Regions from separate parts of the Moritella sp. Urea-trap-13 genome, predicted to be linked through region 2. Evidence: predicted binding sites of a transcription regulator. Region 2 holds the regulator's gene; the other holds the start of a gene.

Evidence for each region. Region 2 encodes sigma-54, which starts transcription at its own class of promoters, with help from an activator protein. Its sites were predicted from a motif close to GTTGGCACGNNNNTNGNNT; they were not measured.
Region 1: the regulator sigma-54 is predicted to act here: its motif matches at 7,011-7,029, upstream of CXF93_RS18010 (NarK family nitrate/nitrite MFS transporter).

What each region holds. Positions count from the first base shown of each region.
Region 1 is NZ_PJCA01000038.1:4,257-12,580, forward strand. Features, by position in the region: gene pstB (phosphate ABC transporter ATP-binding protein PstB) at 1-609, opposite strand, end outside; gene pstA (phosphate ABC transporter permease PstA) at 738-2,384, opposite strand; gene CXF93_RS18000 (ABC transporter permease subunit) at 2,412-4,622, opposite strand; gene CXF93_RS18005 (glycine cleavage system protein R) at 4,864-5,367, shown strand; gene CXF93_RS18010 (NarK family nitrate/nitrite MFS transporter) at 5,495-6,955, opposite strand; gene CXF93_RS18015 (PstS family phosphate ABC transporter substrate-binding protein) at 7,316-8,293, opposite strand.
Region 2 is NZ_PJCA01000039.1:286,400-294,723, forward strand. Features, by position in the region: gene CXF93_RS20200 (BolA family protein) at 1-14, opposite strand, end outside; gene CXF93_RS20205 (calcium/sodium antiporter) at 341-1,309, shown strand; gene CXF93_RS20210 (KpsF/GutQ family sugar-phosphate isomerase) at 1,367-2,338, shown strand; gene kdsC (3-deoxy-manno-octulosonate-8-phosphatase KdsC) at 2,340-2,888, shown strand; gene lptC (LPS export ABC transporter periplasmic protein LptC) at 2,885-3,445, shown strand; gene lptA (lipopolysaccharide transport periplasmic protein LptA) at 3,429-3,929, shown strand; gene lptB (LPS export ABC transporter ATP-binding protein) at 3,945-4,670, shown strand; gene CXF93_RS20235 (RNA polymerase factor sigma-54) at 4,719-6,239, shown strand; gene hpf (ribosome hibernation promoting factor) at 6,271-6,558, shown strand; gene rapZ (RNase adapter RapZ) at 6,760-7,623, shown strand; gene mgtE (magnesium transporter) at 7,776-8,324, shown strand, end outside.

The DNA.
Region 1 (8,324 bases), on a different contig from region 2:
CGAGATTGGATCCAGTGCCGATGTTGGTTCATCTAGCAATAATATTTCAGGCTCAATGGCAATAGCACGAGCGATAACCAAACGTTGCTGCTGACCACCAGATAGACCGAAGGCGTTCTCGTGTAAACGGTCTTTCACTTCATCCCAGATGGCTGCACCACGTAGTGATGCTTCAACAGCTTCATCTAAACGGCGTTTATCATTAATACCTTGTAAACGTAAACCATAAATCACATTTTCATAAATCGATTTAGGGAATGGATTAGGACGCTGGAACACCATACCGACATTACGACGTAGTGTTGCGACATCAACATCACGATCATAAATGTTTTTATCGTGTAAGTTAATGTCGCCTTTAATATGGCAGATATCAACAAGGTCATTCATGCGGTTAATACAACGTAACAGTGTTGATTTACCACAACCAGACGGTCCAATGAAAGCGGTGACTTGTTTTTTCGGTATTTTCATACTGACATCAAACAAAGCTTGCTTGTCACCGTAGAATAAATCTAAGTTTTTAATTTCTAATGCTGTGTCTGCTGCTGATAAGTTATTAACATCTAGGCTTACTACATCAGTCAAATTTGAACTCATATCAATCATTATCTTTCCTATTGAAGCAGCCACTAAGCAGCTACTTTCCATTTTCTATGTCTATAACCCAACAGATCGTGTCTATAACCTAACAGGTCTTGTCTATAAATCTACAAGCTAACGTTACCGTTCGAGGTCTATAGTTCTAAATTTTTGAATTTTTCGCGTAAATGGTTACGCACACCAATTGCCGTTAAGTTTAGTCCGATAATAACCGTCACTAACAAGAACGACGTGGCATAAACTAATGGTCGTGCCGCTTCGACATTTGGACTTTGGAAACCAACATCATAGATGTGGAAACCTAAGTGCATGAACTTACGTTCTACGTGAATGTATGGGAAGTTCATATCGACCGGCAGTGTTGGTGCCAGCTTAACGACACCCACCAGCATCAATGGGGCGACTTCACCCGCTGCACGTGCAACAGCCAGGATCAGGCCGGTCATAATTGCTGGACTTGCCATTGGCACAATAATACGCCATAAGGTTTCAAACTTAGTTGCACCCAGTGCTAACGAGCCTTGACGCAGTGATGTTGGAATACGCGATAAGCCTTCTTCCGTTGATACAATCACTACTGGTAACGTTAAGATAGCTAATGTTAATGCCGACCACAATACACCTGGCGAACCAAATACCGGTGATGGTGACGATTCAGGATAGAATAGTTCATCAATAGAACCACCTAACATGTAAACAAAGAAACCCAGACCAAATACACCGTATACGATTGATGGTACACCGGCGAGATTAATCACCGCAATACGGATCATTTTCGTTAAGCCATTTTTCGGTGCATATTCGTGTAAGTAAATCGCTGCAACCACACCTAATGGCGTAACAATAACAGCCATCAACATCACCATAAAAATAGTACCAAAGATAGCCGGAAAAACACCGCCTTCAGTATTGGCTTCACGTGGGTCGCTGGTAATAAAGCTGCCTACGTTACCAAACCAATGGCTGATCTTACTGACGATACTCATGTCGTTCGGGTAAGTCACTTCCAGCACGTTTGCTAATGGAATACGAACTTCCTCACCACGCATGTCTTTGACGATCACGGCATCACGATTGGCTTGGTCACGATAACTGAATAATTGCGCTTCATGAATTTGATATTCAGCACGCAGCCCTGCAGATATCTTGCTGTACTTCGTTTCAATCGCGCTAGTCAGTTGTTCTTTTAATTCATAACTACGTAATTTTAGGCGGATACGCTCTAATTCATAGTTAACTGAACTGATTTCACCTTTCTGTAAATCTTGGGCTTTATCGTTTAATGCCACAGCACGGTCAATCAAGGTATCTAATTGCGCCGCAGACGTTAAGGTCTTTTTCACCCCAGCTTCTTCGATAGCAACCGGGTAACCATAAAAGTTACCGTTATTGAAACGTTCAAACACAGCAACAGCTGCCGGTGTTGATTGCTCGGTAATTGCGGGCCCCAGTAACCAGCTGAAATCAAGATCAACATATTCACGGTTACCAGTTTTAACCAAGATACGCTCTACTGTTTCTAACGTTGGGTCAATCTTGACACCCGCTTCAAGTAAACGTTGGATGGGTACGACTTCACGGTCGTAAATCTCACCAATAACAACGCGACTCGAACCATCTTCTAGCTGTACATTAAATTCATGTATTGCACTTGGCCAAAAGTAAGTCAGACCACGCCATGCGATCAACATTAACAAACCAAGTACTGCAATCAAACTTATGCTTACAGCACCACCAGTCATCCATATCCAAGGCGATCCTGAGCGAAACCAATTTTTCATTTTAATATCCTAATTATCAGCATTAGATTAAATCGCGCTGTATTTTTCACGTAAACGCTGTCTCACGAATTCCGCAATGGTATTGAATATAAACGTCAGTACAAACAGTACGAATGCCGCTAAGAACAGGACGCGGTAATGCGAGCTACCCACTTCTGATTCAGGCATTTCCACCGCAATGTTGGCTGCCAATGTTCTCATACCAGAGAAAATATTGAAGTCCATCACAGGGGTATTACCGGTTGCCATTAATACAATCATGGTTTCGCCAACCGCACGGCCTAGCCCCATCATGATTGCCGAGAAAATACCTGGACTTGCGGTAAGTAATACCACCCTCACCAGGGTCTGCCAGCTTGTCGCACCTAACGCCAATGAACCTTGGGTTAAATGTTTTGGTACACTAAAAATGGCATCTTCAGCAATCGAGAAGATAGTAGGAATAACCGCAAAGCCCATCGCAATACCAACAATCAAGGAGTTACGTTGATCGAAACCAAAGATATCATTGATGTAAGCACGTGCATCACCATCAAATACCAGATCTTCTACCAGCGGACTCGCTAATACTGATAAGTAACCAACCAACAGTAATACTGGTAATAGGATAATAACGTGTGCGCCCTCTGGAACACGGTTAACAAATGACGGTGGCAAGAAGTGCCAAATTGCAGCCACCAGCACGGCGGAGAATGGCAATAACACGGCGATCATCATGACCCCGGGTAAATGCATTTCCACAAACGGTGCTAACCATAGACCGGCAAGGAAACCAAGGATCACCGTTGGTAACGCTTCCATGATTTCAACTGTCGGTTTGATTACTTTACGTAAACCAGAATTCATGAAGTAAGCAGTATAAATCGCACCTGCTACCGCGATAGGCACCGCGAATAACATGGCATAAAATGCGGCTTTAATGGTACCAAATGTAATTGGTACTAAACTTAGTTTTGCTTCGAAGTCATCTGATGCTGATGTTGACTGCCAGACATAATCGGGTTCAGGATAACCTTCATACCAAACTTCTTGCCATAATGCGCTCCACGTTACTTCTGGATGCTCATTAGTCAACTTGTAGAAACCAATGCCCTGTTCTGATTCAACCATAAACGCATTTGCTCGAGGAGAGATAGCAAGGTGTTGCAGTGAACCCATTTTAAGGTCTTGGTGTAATAATGTCGTTTCGCCGGTAGTATGGAAAATGCTTAAGCTATTATCCTTACCCACAGTCATGAAACCTTTACGTGAATATTCAATGGTAATATCAGTGACACTTGATTTGGCATCGAATTGACGGATCTTAGTAAACTTACGCTCACCGTCTTTCGCTACTTCGAACCACTGACTGACTACGCCATTGTCATTACCAACCAATAATGAACTTGCACCCGTTAGTAATGCCACATGAGTCACATTCTGTTGGTGTTCATTAATGTCTAATACTTCAACAATAGAAATATCATCGGTATCACGGATATCGTAGATAGATAACTTGTTACCACTGCGCATAAAGATAAAGCGGAAGTTAGGGGTTAACAATACTTGCTCAACATTCATTGGCATTGAAGGCAGTTCGATTGTTTCGCTGCTCCATTCCAATTCTTCAGTCATGAAGTTTTCTTCAGCAACGTAACGTAATAACACTCCACGATTATCGGCTGTGATAGCCACAATCGCGGCATTTTCGCCTTCAACTTCAATAGCAATGTGTTGCAATGCTTGCCCTTGGCTATCAACTTCAATCGGTTGCTCGCCAAAAGGAAACTTAACTTGTGGGGTAATAAGACGCTTATCACCAGGGTAAGTAATATCGAAATCGGCGGCAGCAACGATCGCATTACCATCATTCAAACCGAATACCACGGCTGATGATGTTGGTCCACTTTGACCAAATGACGCGGCTTGCTGTGGTAATGCATACTGCATTAAGGCCACATTAGGATCGATAGTATTAAAGAAGTTAATTCCTAAGTCACTATAACGGTAAGCAATTTCATTTTGCTCTTCCATTGCTAATGCATAGGTTTTACCAGCAAAAGACTGACTGTATTGTGCTTTTGATTCTATTTTCGCAGATTCAAAAACCGGATAAACCACATACAATAGGTAGAAAAATATTAACAACAGTGTCATCAGTACAACACCACCGCCCATTTTAATACCATATTCTGCGAGTTTATCTTTAAGTAAGCGTTTACGGGAGCCCGCAATCGTTAAAGAAAACTGTTCAGCCATCTCTTCCTCGTCTTTAGCTGTAATTAATCACAATCGGATTATAGGTAATTTATATGACAGTTATATGACATCCCGCAACAAGGTTAAATATAATCGACATTAGCTCGACTCAGTTCTGATATTTAGATAACGACACTATATTTATGCACACGATTTGCATATAGTACGCCGCATCATATTAAGTGATGAACATAGCTAAAACGAAACGTTTTACATCGAATTTATTACATAGGGCTTAACAATGCTTAAACAACTTATCGTAACGCTTATTGGTGATGACAAATCAGGTCTCATAAATAATTTATCGCGTGTCGTCGCCGAACATAAGGGCAATTGGTTAGCAAGTAATATGAGTGAGCTCGCAGGGCAATTTGCCGGTATCTTACAAATTTCAGTTGACGATGAATATTACCGTGATTTATGTGAAGCATTAAGCCTCATTCCAGGCCTGACCATAAATTTCGCGGAAGGTAAAAATCAAAGTATCTGGCACCAATCACCTTGCCTAATTATTCAAGATAGTGACCGCCCTGGTATTATTAATGAAGTATCGCAGGTGCTTACGCAGTATGACATTGAATTGAAAGCGATAACAACCCATTGTAAAGACCTATGGCAGTCTGATAACAACCGTTTTTACGCCAAACTTAAGCTCGCATTACCTGAAAACCTCGATTATGATAAATTTAATGCGGCATTAGCAAAAATTTCGCCGACCTTAATTTCTGAAATGACCGAAGCATAACCAGGTACATAGCGACACAGCTAGATGACGACATAGATCACCAAACAAAACGGCGCCATTACCTAATAAGATAATGGCGCCGTATTTATGCTATATGATTTATGACAAAGGGTTTACGAAAAATAGCTTATGACACATTGATTAACGTTACTTTACCGTCTTCGTCCACTTCTGCAATATGACCTTTTGGCTCTTCCATCAACAGTAAAGCAACAAAGCCCACGATAGCCGTCACCGCAATGGCATAAAAGAACACCTGCGTTGATACGATTGAATACAACGTTAAATAAAATACTGCACCGACGTTACCATACGCGCCAGTCATACCAGCAATCTGCCCTGTTAAACGACGTTTGATTAATGGTACAGCAGCAAATACCGCACCTTCACCGGCTTGCACGAAGAACGAACATGCCATTGCTGTGGCGATAGCCAGTGGTAGTGACCATGTAGACGTAATTTGTGACATAGCATAATAACCAACGGCTAGACCCGCGGTAAGAATAAGTAAGGTTTTCTTACGACCAAAGCGATCACTAATCCAACCGCCACCAGGGCGAGACATCAGATTCATGAAGGCGTAAGAAGCCGCAACCATACCCGCTTCAGCCATACCTAAACCGAATGTTTCAGCAAAGAATAGTGGCAGCATAGACACCACGGCTAATTCAGAACCAAATGTTGAAAAATACAATACGTTAAGTACCGCAACTTGCTTAAACTTATAACGCTCAATCTCAGGTACTTCTTTAACAAAGATATCACTGTTTACTTGGTATGTTTTCCAGCAATCAAGTACATACAACACAGCTAAACCAAGATAAACCGAATAAGTAGTGGTCTCGGTAAACATATCAACCTGTAATAATTTCCACGCTAAAAGATCGAGCGTTAAATACATAGGTAGCTTCATAAATAGCAGTAAAAAGAAATCACCTTTGCTGGTCACTTCCATTGCACCGCCTTTTTTCGGACGGAAATAAGTCGACCCTTTTGGTGTATCGGTGACATTAAGATAATACACAACACTGAATGCTAAGCTCATCACTCCGGTGATGGCAATAGCATAACGCCAGCCATCTGGACCACCAAACAATAGCGCAACGGTCGGTAGTGTGAATGCTGCGGCAGCGGAGCCAAAGTTACCCCAACCACCATAAATACCTTCTGCCGTGCCTAATTCATTGGCAGGAAACCATTCACTAACGATACGAATACCAACCACAAAACCCGCACCAATAAGACCCATCATGAAACGCGCGATGGCCAATTGTTCGAAAGTCGTTGCCAGTGCAAACATAAAGCATGGAATTGAACAGACGGCTAATAAGGTCGAATAAACAATCCGAGGCCCGTATTTATCGGTTAACATACCAATAATAACCCGCGCTGGAATAGTCAAAGCGACGTTAAGAATCAGTAAGGTTTTCACTTCTTCCGTGGTAAGTCCCATGCTGTCTTTAATGGCTAACATTAATGGTGCGGCATTAAACCAAACCACAAAGGTAATAAAAAACGCCATCCACGATAGGTGTAATGTTTTCATCTTCCCTGAAAAAGACAATATGTTAAATTTTTCTTGTCCCATAAAAAATCCCTCTTCGATAATTAAAAAATATAAAACTTTTATCCTAGCTAAGGTATTGCAACACTGATGCCAACTAAAGGAATAATAAAAAATAACTAACAATCAACAACTTGCATTTAAACCGTTAAAAACCATTAGACCTAGACTGAAAAAACGCACCAAGATGGGGACTAAATGTGAGGAATGTATCACTTTATGAGCAATAATTCTAAACTTGCAATAACTCTAAACTTAACAACAGTTCTAAACTCAGCAATAAGTAGATCAGCGTAATCAAGGGCTCGGCGCAACTCAGTATGCCAGAAAGCAAAAAGCCCGCTACATAGCGGGCTTCGAATTATTTAACTTAAGTAAGTTGTATTACAGGGTAATACCGGCTTTCTTAAGGTCTTTTGTTGTCACTGAATTAGGTAGTGGGATGTAACCATCTTTAGCGACGATCTTCTGACCTTGTTTCGATAACATCAGTTTTAAGAACTCAGTTTGCATTGGTGATAATGCTTTGTTTGGGCTCTTGTTGATGTAAACGTATAGGTAACGAGACAGTGGGTATTTACCTGATGCAGCGTTATCTAGTGTTGCATCAATGTAGTTAGTACCTTTTTTCGCTAGAGCGACAGCACGTACGCCAGATGTCTTATAACCGATACCTGAGTAACCAATGGCATTCAGTGATGATGATACAGATTGTACAACAGAAGCTGAACCGGGCTGCTCATTTACATTGTTTTTAAAGTCACCTTTACACAACGCTTTCTTCTTAAAGTAACCGTAAGTACCTGATACTGAGTTTCGACCAAATAATTGGATATCACGTGATGCCCAAGAACCTTCTAGCCCTAATTCACCCCAACGTTCAATACGCTTAGCTTCGCCACATTTTAGTGTGCTTGAGAAGATTGCATCTACGTCAGCAATGCTTAAACCTTTAATTGGGTTATCTTTGTGTACGAATACCGCTAGAGCATCGATAGCAACACGAATTGCAGTAGGCTTGTAACCGTAACGTTTTTCGAACGCTTCAATCTCTTTCGACTTCATTTTACGGCTCATAGGACCGAATTGTGAAGTACCTTCTGTTAGTGCCGGTGGCGCTGTAGAAGAGCCCGCAGCTTGAATTTGTACATTAACACTTGGGTAAGTATGTTTGAATTCTTCAGCCCACAAGGTCATCATGTTTGCTAATGTATCTGAACCAACTGTAGATAGGTTACCAGAGATACCACTTACTTTTTGGTATTCAGGTAATTTAGGGTCTAGACCTGCTGCAAATGCGCTTTGTGAAGCGATTGCTGTCATTGATATCCCTAATGCTACAACAATTTGTTTAATATTCATTTTTTACTTCTCCAAGTATAATGTTTTATGT
Region 2 (8,324 bases):
TCTTGAATATCCATAATACTTAAATCCTATGATGCCGCCATTCTAAGCCAAGTTAAAACTCTACACGCCGTAGTCGCGAACTGACCTAAAACGATAGCCACAGCATGTTTAGTTTTAAGTGAATGGCGTTCTGAATGAGAGAATCGCGCTTAAAACTAAAGTATTAAAATAGTCCAGTATTCTAAAAGCAATCGCTATAATACACAATCCAAAAGTATCACTAAGTAGTGATTTTTAGGCTGTGATCATTCAATACACGACAAGATTTAACAATTTAGCTTTTCTTTCAGTGAAAAAAGACCGAAAATAGTGTTCTTTTTTATCTACTTCAATTGTGCTGATGCTAACTACCAATATAATTATTTTAATTCTGGGATTGATTGGCCTTGTTATAAGTGCCGATAAATTCGTCTATGGTGCCGCTGGTTTGGCGAGAAACCTCGGTATATCGCCGCTGATTATTGGCCTGACTATTGTCGCGATGGGCTCATCGGCACCAGAAATGATGGTAGCAGTGTCAGCATCTCTCAATGGTGCACCCAATACGGCAATCGGTAACGCCATTGGTTCAAATATAACCAACATCACCTTAGTATTAGGTATCACCGCATTATTAAAACCGTTACTCGTCGGCTCAGCAACGATCCGTCGTGAGATCCCGATGGTATTAATTACCACCCTACTTGCTGGCGTTGTACTGTGGGATTTAAAGTTAGAGATGTACGAAGGGGTAATTCTATTATTACTGTTCTTTATTACCATCCTCACTTTAACTATTCTCGCGCTAAAGCGTCCCAACAATGATCCTCTGGTACAAGAGCATAACGATGAAGTGCCAGAAGGTGTACCAACTTGGAAAGCAGTTGCGTGGTTAATTTTCGGCATGATCGCTCTCCCTGTTAGTTCAAGTTACCTTGTTGATTCAGCAGTGGTGATCGCCCAACACTTTGGTATGAGCGATTTAGTCATTGGCCTCACGATTATCGCGATTGGCACCAGCTTACCGGAACTCGCCGCGTCAATTTCAGGTGTACTAAAAGGTGAGGATGATCTTGCTATTGGGAATATCATTGGTTCTAATATATTCAACATCTTAGCAGTATTATCACTACCGGGTATTTTAGCGCCTGGGATGATAGATCCCGCGATTATTAGTCGTGACTTCTATTACATGCTAGGTGCTACGATAGTCATGCTATTAATGGCAATGAGCTTTAGAGGTCGTCCAGGTCGAATCAACCGCATTGAAGGTGGATTACTCCTCGTTGGTTTTGTGGCGTATCAATTTCTGGTGTTTAATAGCATTTAACATTATTTGATATTTTTATATCTAAGTATTAAACCGTATTTTTATTAGGGAGTAACCATGTCTAGTCAGTTTAATTATTGCCAAAGCGCGCTTAATGTCATTCAAACAGAAGCGGCGGCGATTACTCAATTAAGTCAGTATATTGATGACACTTTTACGGCGGCTTGCGAATTATTAATCGCCTGTAAAGGTAAAGTAATTATCACTGGCATGGGGAAGTCTGGTCACATAGCCAATAAAATTGCCGCGACATTAGCCAGCACCGGCACCCCAGCTTTCTTCGTCCATCCCGGTGAAGCAAGTCACGGTGATTTGGGCATGATTGGCGGTGAAGATGTGGTCATCGCGCTCTCAAACTCAGGCGAGTCAAATGAAATTTTGGCGTTATATCCAGTGCTTAAACGCTTAAGCATTCCAATTATTTCAATGACAGGTAATGCTAACTCAACCATGGCACGCGAAGCACAGGTTAATTTATGCATTAAAGTCGATAAAGAAGCCTGCCCCTTAGGATTAGCGCCAACATCAAGCACCACAGCAAGTCTAGTGATGGGCGATGCGATTGCCGTGGCATTACTCGAAGCGAAAGGCTTTACTGCGAATGATTTTGCGCTGTCTCATCCCGGCGGTAGCTTAGGCCGTAAATTATTACTGCGTATTTCCGATATTATGCATAAAGGTGATGGTATACCGAGTGTGCAGCAAAACGAAACTATCTCAGATGCCTTATTAGAAGTGTCTCGAAAAGGCCTTGGTATGACGGCTGTCACTAACGCCAATAGGTTAGTTGGTATTTTCACTGACGGTGATTTACGTCGTATTTTAGATGCGCGTATAGATATTCACCAAACCCCTATCAGTGCAGTAATGACCAAAAGGTGTGTTACTATTAATGAACATATATTGGCTGCAGAAGCCCTTGCCGTCATGGAAAATAAAAAAGTTAACGGTTTAATTGTCGTTAATGCACAACAAGAACCGGTCGGCGCCTTCAACATGCATGACTTACTACGCGCAGGTGTACTATAAAATGATCAACACATTATACGGTCCAATCTCACAAGAAATTTTAACTAAAGCAAAAACATTAAAGCTACTTATTTGCGATATAGATGGCGTTTTTTCTGACGGTCGCGTGTATATGGGTAACGATGGCGAAGAGCTTAAAGCATTTCATACCCGTGATGGTTTTGGGGTTAAATCACTGCTGAATGCAGGTATTGAAGTGGCGGTTATCACCGGACGTCAATCAACCATTGTCGCCAATCGCATGCAAGGCTTAGGGGTTAAACATATCTATCAAGGCCAAGACAACAAAGTTATTGCCTTCAACATGCTACTTGAAAAATTAAACATATCACCTGAGCATGTTGGTTACATCGGTGATGACGTGATTGACTTACCGGTGATGAATCTTTGTGGCCTCAGTGTCGCCGTTGCAGATGCACATCCATTAGTCAAAAAAGGCGCTGATTTTAGCACCTCTATTCGCGGTGGCTTTGGTGCAGTAAGAGAATTAGCCGATTTAATCCTATTAGCGAAAGGCATTTTAGACCAAGCACAAGGTACTTCGGTATGAATCGACAAAATGTAGGAATAGTTATCCTCTTTTTGTGTGCCCTTGGCATATGGCGATTTTTTTCGCCTGATGAACAAACAACCGCACCTGCGTCAACCGAATATCAGCCTGATTTCACCGCACAAATACTCCGTAGTGTCGAATTCAGTATTGAAGGCAAAATTATACGTCGCACTTTTGCAGATAGTATGGAGCATTATGGCGAGTTAGGCATGACAATGTTCACCAACCCCGTTATTATCCTTTATGATGACAATGCACAAGCAACGTGGAAAATTCAGGCCAAAGAAGGTGATTTTAGCAGTGAGGATGTTGCCACACTACGCAATGATGTGGTTATCAAAAACATGGCTAAAAATGATTATATAGATGTCATCACCACCAGTTATTTACAACTAGAGCTCGCCACAAACTTGGTGCGTAGCGATCAATTAATTACCATTACCGGTGACTTGTTTAATCAAACAGGGATTGGGCTGGAAGGTGATTTAAAACAAGAATACATGACTATCCTTAAGCAAGTTAAAGCGATATATACTAATGATGAAAAAATATAAAATTTTACTGTTAACGTTATTGATGAGTAATTCAGCCCTCGCGTTAGAGTCTGACTTTGAAGAAAATGTTATCGTAAACGCCAAACGTCAAGAAGTGTTTATTAAAGAGAACCGCGTCATATTTTATGATAATGTGGTAGTGACTCAAGGGACTATATTAATTCATGCTGATAAGCTAACGGTATTAAGTCCGGGTGGTAAAGGTACAGAAGTAATGATAGCCACAGGTAACGTCGCCACTTTTTATCAAGAGCTTGATGACGGCAAAAAGATTAATGCTGAGTCGAATGAGATCCGTTACGAACTGGGTAAAAAGCGTTTAACATTAACAATAAATGCACGTTTACGTCAGGCTGATAGTGAAGTCAAAGGTAACAAGATCATCTACCAAATTGATAAACAAGAAATGATAGCCGAGAGCGGTAATAATGAATCAGATCGAGTGATCACCATTTTCACTCCTGAAGACACTAAAACTAAGTAGAGTAAATAAATTCATATGGCGCGTTTAAAAGCATCACACTTAGCAAAAAGTTACAACAAACGAAAAGTTGTTTCAGATGTGAGTCTCGAAGTTGAATCAGGCCAAATTGTTGGTTTGCTTGGGCCCAATGGCGCAGGTAAAACCACCACCTTCTACATGGTGGTTGGCTTAGTTAAACGAGATCATGGACAAATCTTCATTGATGACCAAGAATTAACGCATGAGCCAATGCATATTCGAGCACAGCAAGGTATTGGTTATTTACCGCAAGAAGCCTCCATTTTTCGTCGCCTATCAGTGACTAAAAATATCATGGCCATCTTAGAGTTACGTCCAGAACTCAGTCGTTTTGAACGCGAAGAAAAGTTAGAAGAGTTACTAGAAGAATTTCATATCACCCATATTCGCGACAGTTTAGGCATGAGTTTATCCGGTGGTGAACGCCGCCGCGTTGAGATTGCCCGCGCATTGGCAGCTGATCCTAAGTTTATTTTATTAGATGAACCGTTTGCCGGTGTTGATCCGATCTCGGTTGGTGATATTAAAAAAATTATTCAGCACCTGCGTGATCGTGGTTTAGGGGTATTAATTACCGACCATAACGTACGTGAGACGCTCGATGTATGTGAACACTCTTATATTGTTAGTCATGGACATTTGATCGCATCAGGTACTTCCGAAGAGATTTTATCTAACGAAAAAGTGAAAGAAGTATATCTTGGAGATCAATTCCGACTATAGTTTGATATTGATACTTAGCCGCATTAAGGAAGAGAGAGTAGTCGTTAGATGAAGCCATCATTACAACTTAGGATGAGTCAATCTCTGGCAATGACGCCACAGTTACAACAAGCGATTCGGTTATTACAATTATCGACCTTGGAGTTACAGCAAGAGATTCAAGAAGCGCTAGATAGCAATCCACTACTAGAACAAGAAGATCCCCATGAATCGCTTTCTAACGATGCAGAGAGTAATACTGATCATGATGGCAATAGTCAGGACATCGATAACGATGCTGCGCTGACCGATAGCAGTCAAATTGAAGTTGGCGATGCGCTTAACAGCGACTCTATCCAAGATGAATTACCCAATGACAGTAATTGGGATGATGTCTACACCCCACAAATACAAAACCACAGTAGCGGTAGTGCCGGTATTGATGGACTTGATCAAGTTTACCAAGGTGAAACCAGCGAAGGTTTATACGAGCACTTGATGTGGCAAATGGAGTTAACCCCATTTTCTGATATCGACCGCGCTATTGCCATCGCCATTATTGATGGTATTGATGACCATGGTTACCTTAACCAAAGCTGCGAAGAGATCCTTAATAGCGTTGATATCGATCACCAAGAAGTTGATGATAACAACGACGAAAAAATTGAATTAGATGAAGTCGAAGCGGTGCTAAAACGCATTCAGCACTTTGACCCCATCGGTGTCGCAGCACGCTCACTGCAAGAATGTTTATTGATCCAACTCCAACATTTACCTAAAAATACCCCTTGGTTAAGCGAATGTCAGCAAATAATTCACTCTCATATGGATTTATTGGGTAATCGCGACTACCGTCAATTAAGCCGTAAAACAAAATTAAAAGAGCCACAGCTTAAAGAGATCATGCAATTAATTCAGAGCTTGGAGCCAAGACCAGGTAATGTTATTGATCAAACGGAAGGCCTCTACGTTATTCCCGACGTGTTAGTAAAGAAAAAAAATAATCAGTGGGTAGTAGCGTTAAATCCTGACATTGTGCCAAGATTAAAAGTGAACAATGAATATTCTAATCTTTCGACGGGTAACCGCAACAGTAGCGATGGGCAATTTGTACGTACCCACGTACAGGAAGCTAAGTGGTTTATTAAAAGTTTAGAAAGTCGTAATGACACCTTGCTAAAAGTGACAAAAAGTATTGTACAACGACAGGTTGATTTCTTTGAGTATGGCGATGAAGCCATGAAGCCGATGGTACTCAACGATATTGCCGAAGAAGTTGAAATGCATGAATCAACTATTTCACGGGTAACGACGCAGAAATTTATGCACACGCCACGTGGTATTTTTGAATTGAAATTTTTCTTTTCAAGTCATGTAAGCACAGATAACGGCGGCGAGTGTTCATCAACCGCCATCCGGGCATTAATTAAGAAATTGGTCGCGGCAGAAAATGTCAGCAAACCATTAAGTGACAGCAAGATTGCTGATTTACTTGCTGATCAAGGTATCAAGGTGGCTCGACGTACTATTGCAAAGTACCGAGAAGCACTGAGTATACCGCCATCGAATCAGCGCAAGAGTCTGTTATAGGACTCACCTAACCTTCATAAGGGAGACGTATATGCAAATTAATTTAACAGGTAGACATGTAGACATTACAGATTCACTGAAAGATTACGTTGACAGCAAGTTTTCCAAATTAGAACGACATTTCGATCACATTAACAATATCCATGTGATCTTAAATGTCGAAAAACTACTCCAAGTTGCAGAAGCAAAAATACAGTTAAGCGGGGGTGAAATCTTTGCCGTACATGAACATAACGATATGTATGCAGCCATTGATGGCTTAATGGATAAACTTGATCGCCAAGTAATTAAGCATAAAGAAAAATTAATCCGCCATTAGTTTTAGTCCCACAACAAATAACCTAAAGGAAAACTATTTTTCCTTTAGGTATTCATGCTCCTGCCATAATTAAAACATATCATATCCACATCAATTGCGGGATAATGAGCCCATTATTATATATCGTCATGAGTTTAAAATTAGCAAACTAATTTTGGCTCAGGTCATGGTGTATGAACTGCGCAGATGTGAGGATGAAATATGAAATTAATTATAGTCAGCGGCCAATCAGGATCCGGTAAATCAATTGCATTACGGGTACTTGAAGATTTAGGCTACTATTGCGTAGACAACCTGCCAGTCACCTTACTCCCACAGCTACTACAAACCTTAAATGCCAAAACTGAAAAAATGGCAGTCAGCATTGATGTGCGTAATCTACCGACTGATAAGCAAGAATTAAATGACATCATTACGGAGCTAAAAGCCAGCACCGAACTAACCAGTTTATTCCTTGATGCCAATAAATCAGTGCTTATTAAGCGTTATAGCGAAACAAGACGACTGCATCCATTAACCAAAGATGAGCTGTCATTATCTCAAGCAATTGAAATAGAAGAAAAACGATTACGTCCTATCGCTTTGCATGCTGATTTAAAAATCGATACTTCTGAATTAAATATTCATGAGCTCAGCGAACAAATAAAAGAGCGTATTTTAGGCAAGAAAAACAATCAATTAGTCCTAGTTTTTCAATCATTTGGTTTTAAACATGGCCTGCCTATGGATGCAGATTATGTCTTTGATGTACGATTTTTGCCAAATCCACATTGGATCCCAGAGTTAAAACCTTACACAGGTCTCGATGAGCCGGTGATTAATTACCTCAGTCAGCAACCAGAGGTAATGAGCTTTACGATGCAAATTGAAAACTTATTAACCACCTGGTTACCGCTATTAGAAAAAAATAACCGCAGCTATGTCACCGTTGCGATTGGCTGTACTGGCGGTCAACATCGTTCAGTATTCATCGCTGAACAACTCGCTAAAAGCTTTAAGTTACAAGACCGAGTAGTACAAACGCGTCACCAAACGTTAGAAAAAAACAAACATAAAATTAGCTAAATACTCTCAGCATTAACAAAACGATACCGTTAATTATTATTATATTTTATGGTATCGCTTGTTAATGCTGATTATAAATATAGATTAAGCTAGAATTGCGCAGCACCTGCGAGCAAGGTCTTGCAGCAAAAGAATAAGAATGGGGACGACATATGCCAGAAAAAATGGAGCATGAAAGCACACACCTACGTTTAAGCGAACTGAATGAAGCACTTGATAGTGGTATGTTTGTTCACGTTAAACGAATGCTCTACCAGATCCCCCCTTGTGATATCGCATTATTACTCGAATCATCGCCACCAGCAGGCCGTAAACTGCTATGGCGATTAACCGATTCTGAAATGCAAGGTGAGATCCTTGACGAGCTCAACGAAGATGCTAAAACCAGTATTCTCAAACTCATGGATACCGAATCGCTTGTCGCAGCGACTGAAGGTTTAGATTCCGATGATTTGGCTAATATTCTCCGTAGTCTACCAGATAGCATCTATCAAGAAGTTATCTCGAAAATGGATACCCAAGATCGCCATCGCCTAGAAGCGGCAATGGCCTATCCGGAAGACACTGCGGGCAGTATCATGGACACTGATACCATCACTTTTCGTCCAGATGTCACTGTCGATGTTATTTTACGCTATATCCGTTTACGCGGAGAACTACCAGAAGCAACCGATACATTATACGTGGTGGATAAAGATAAT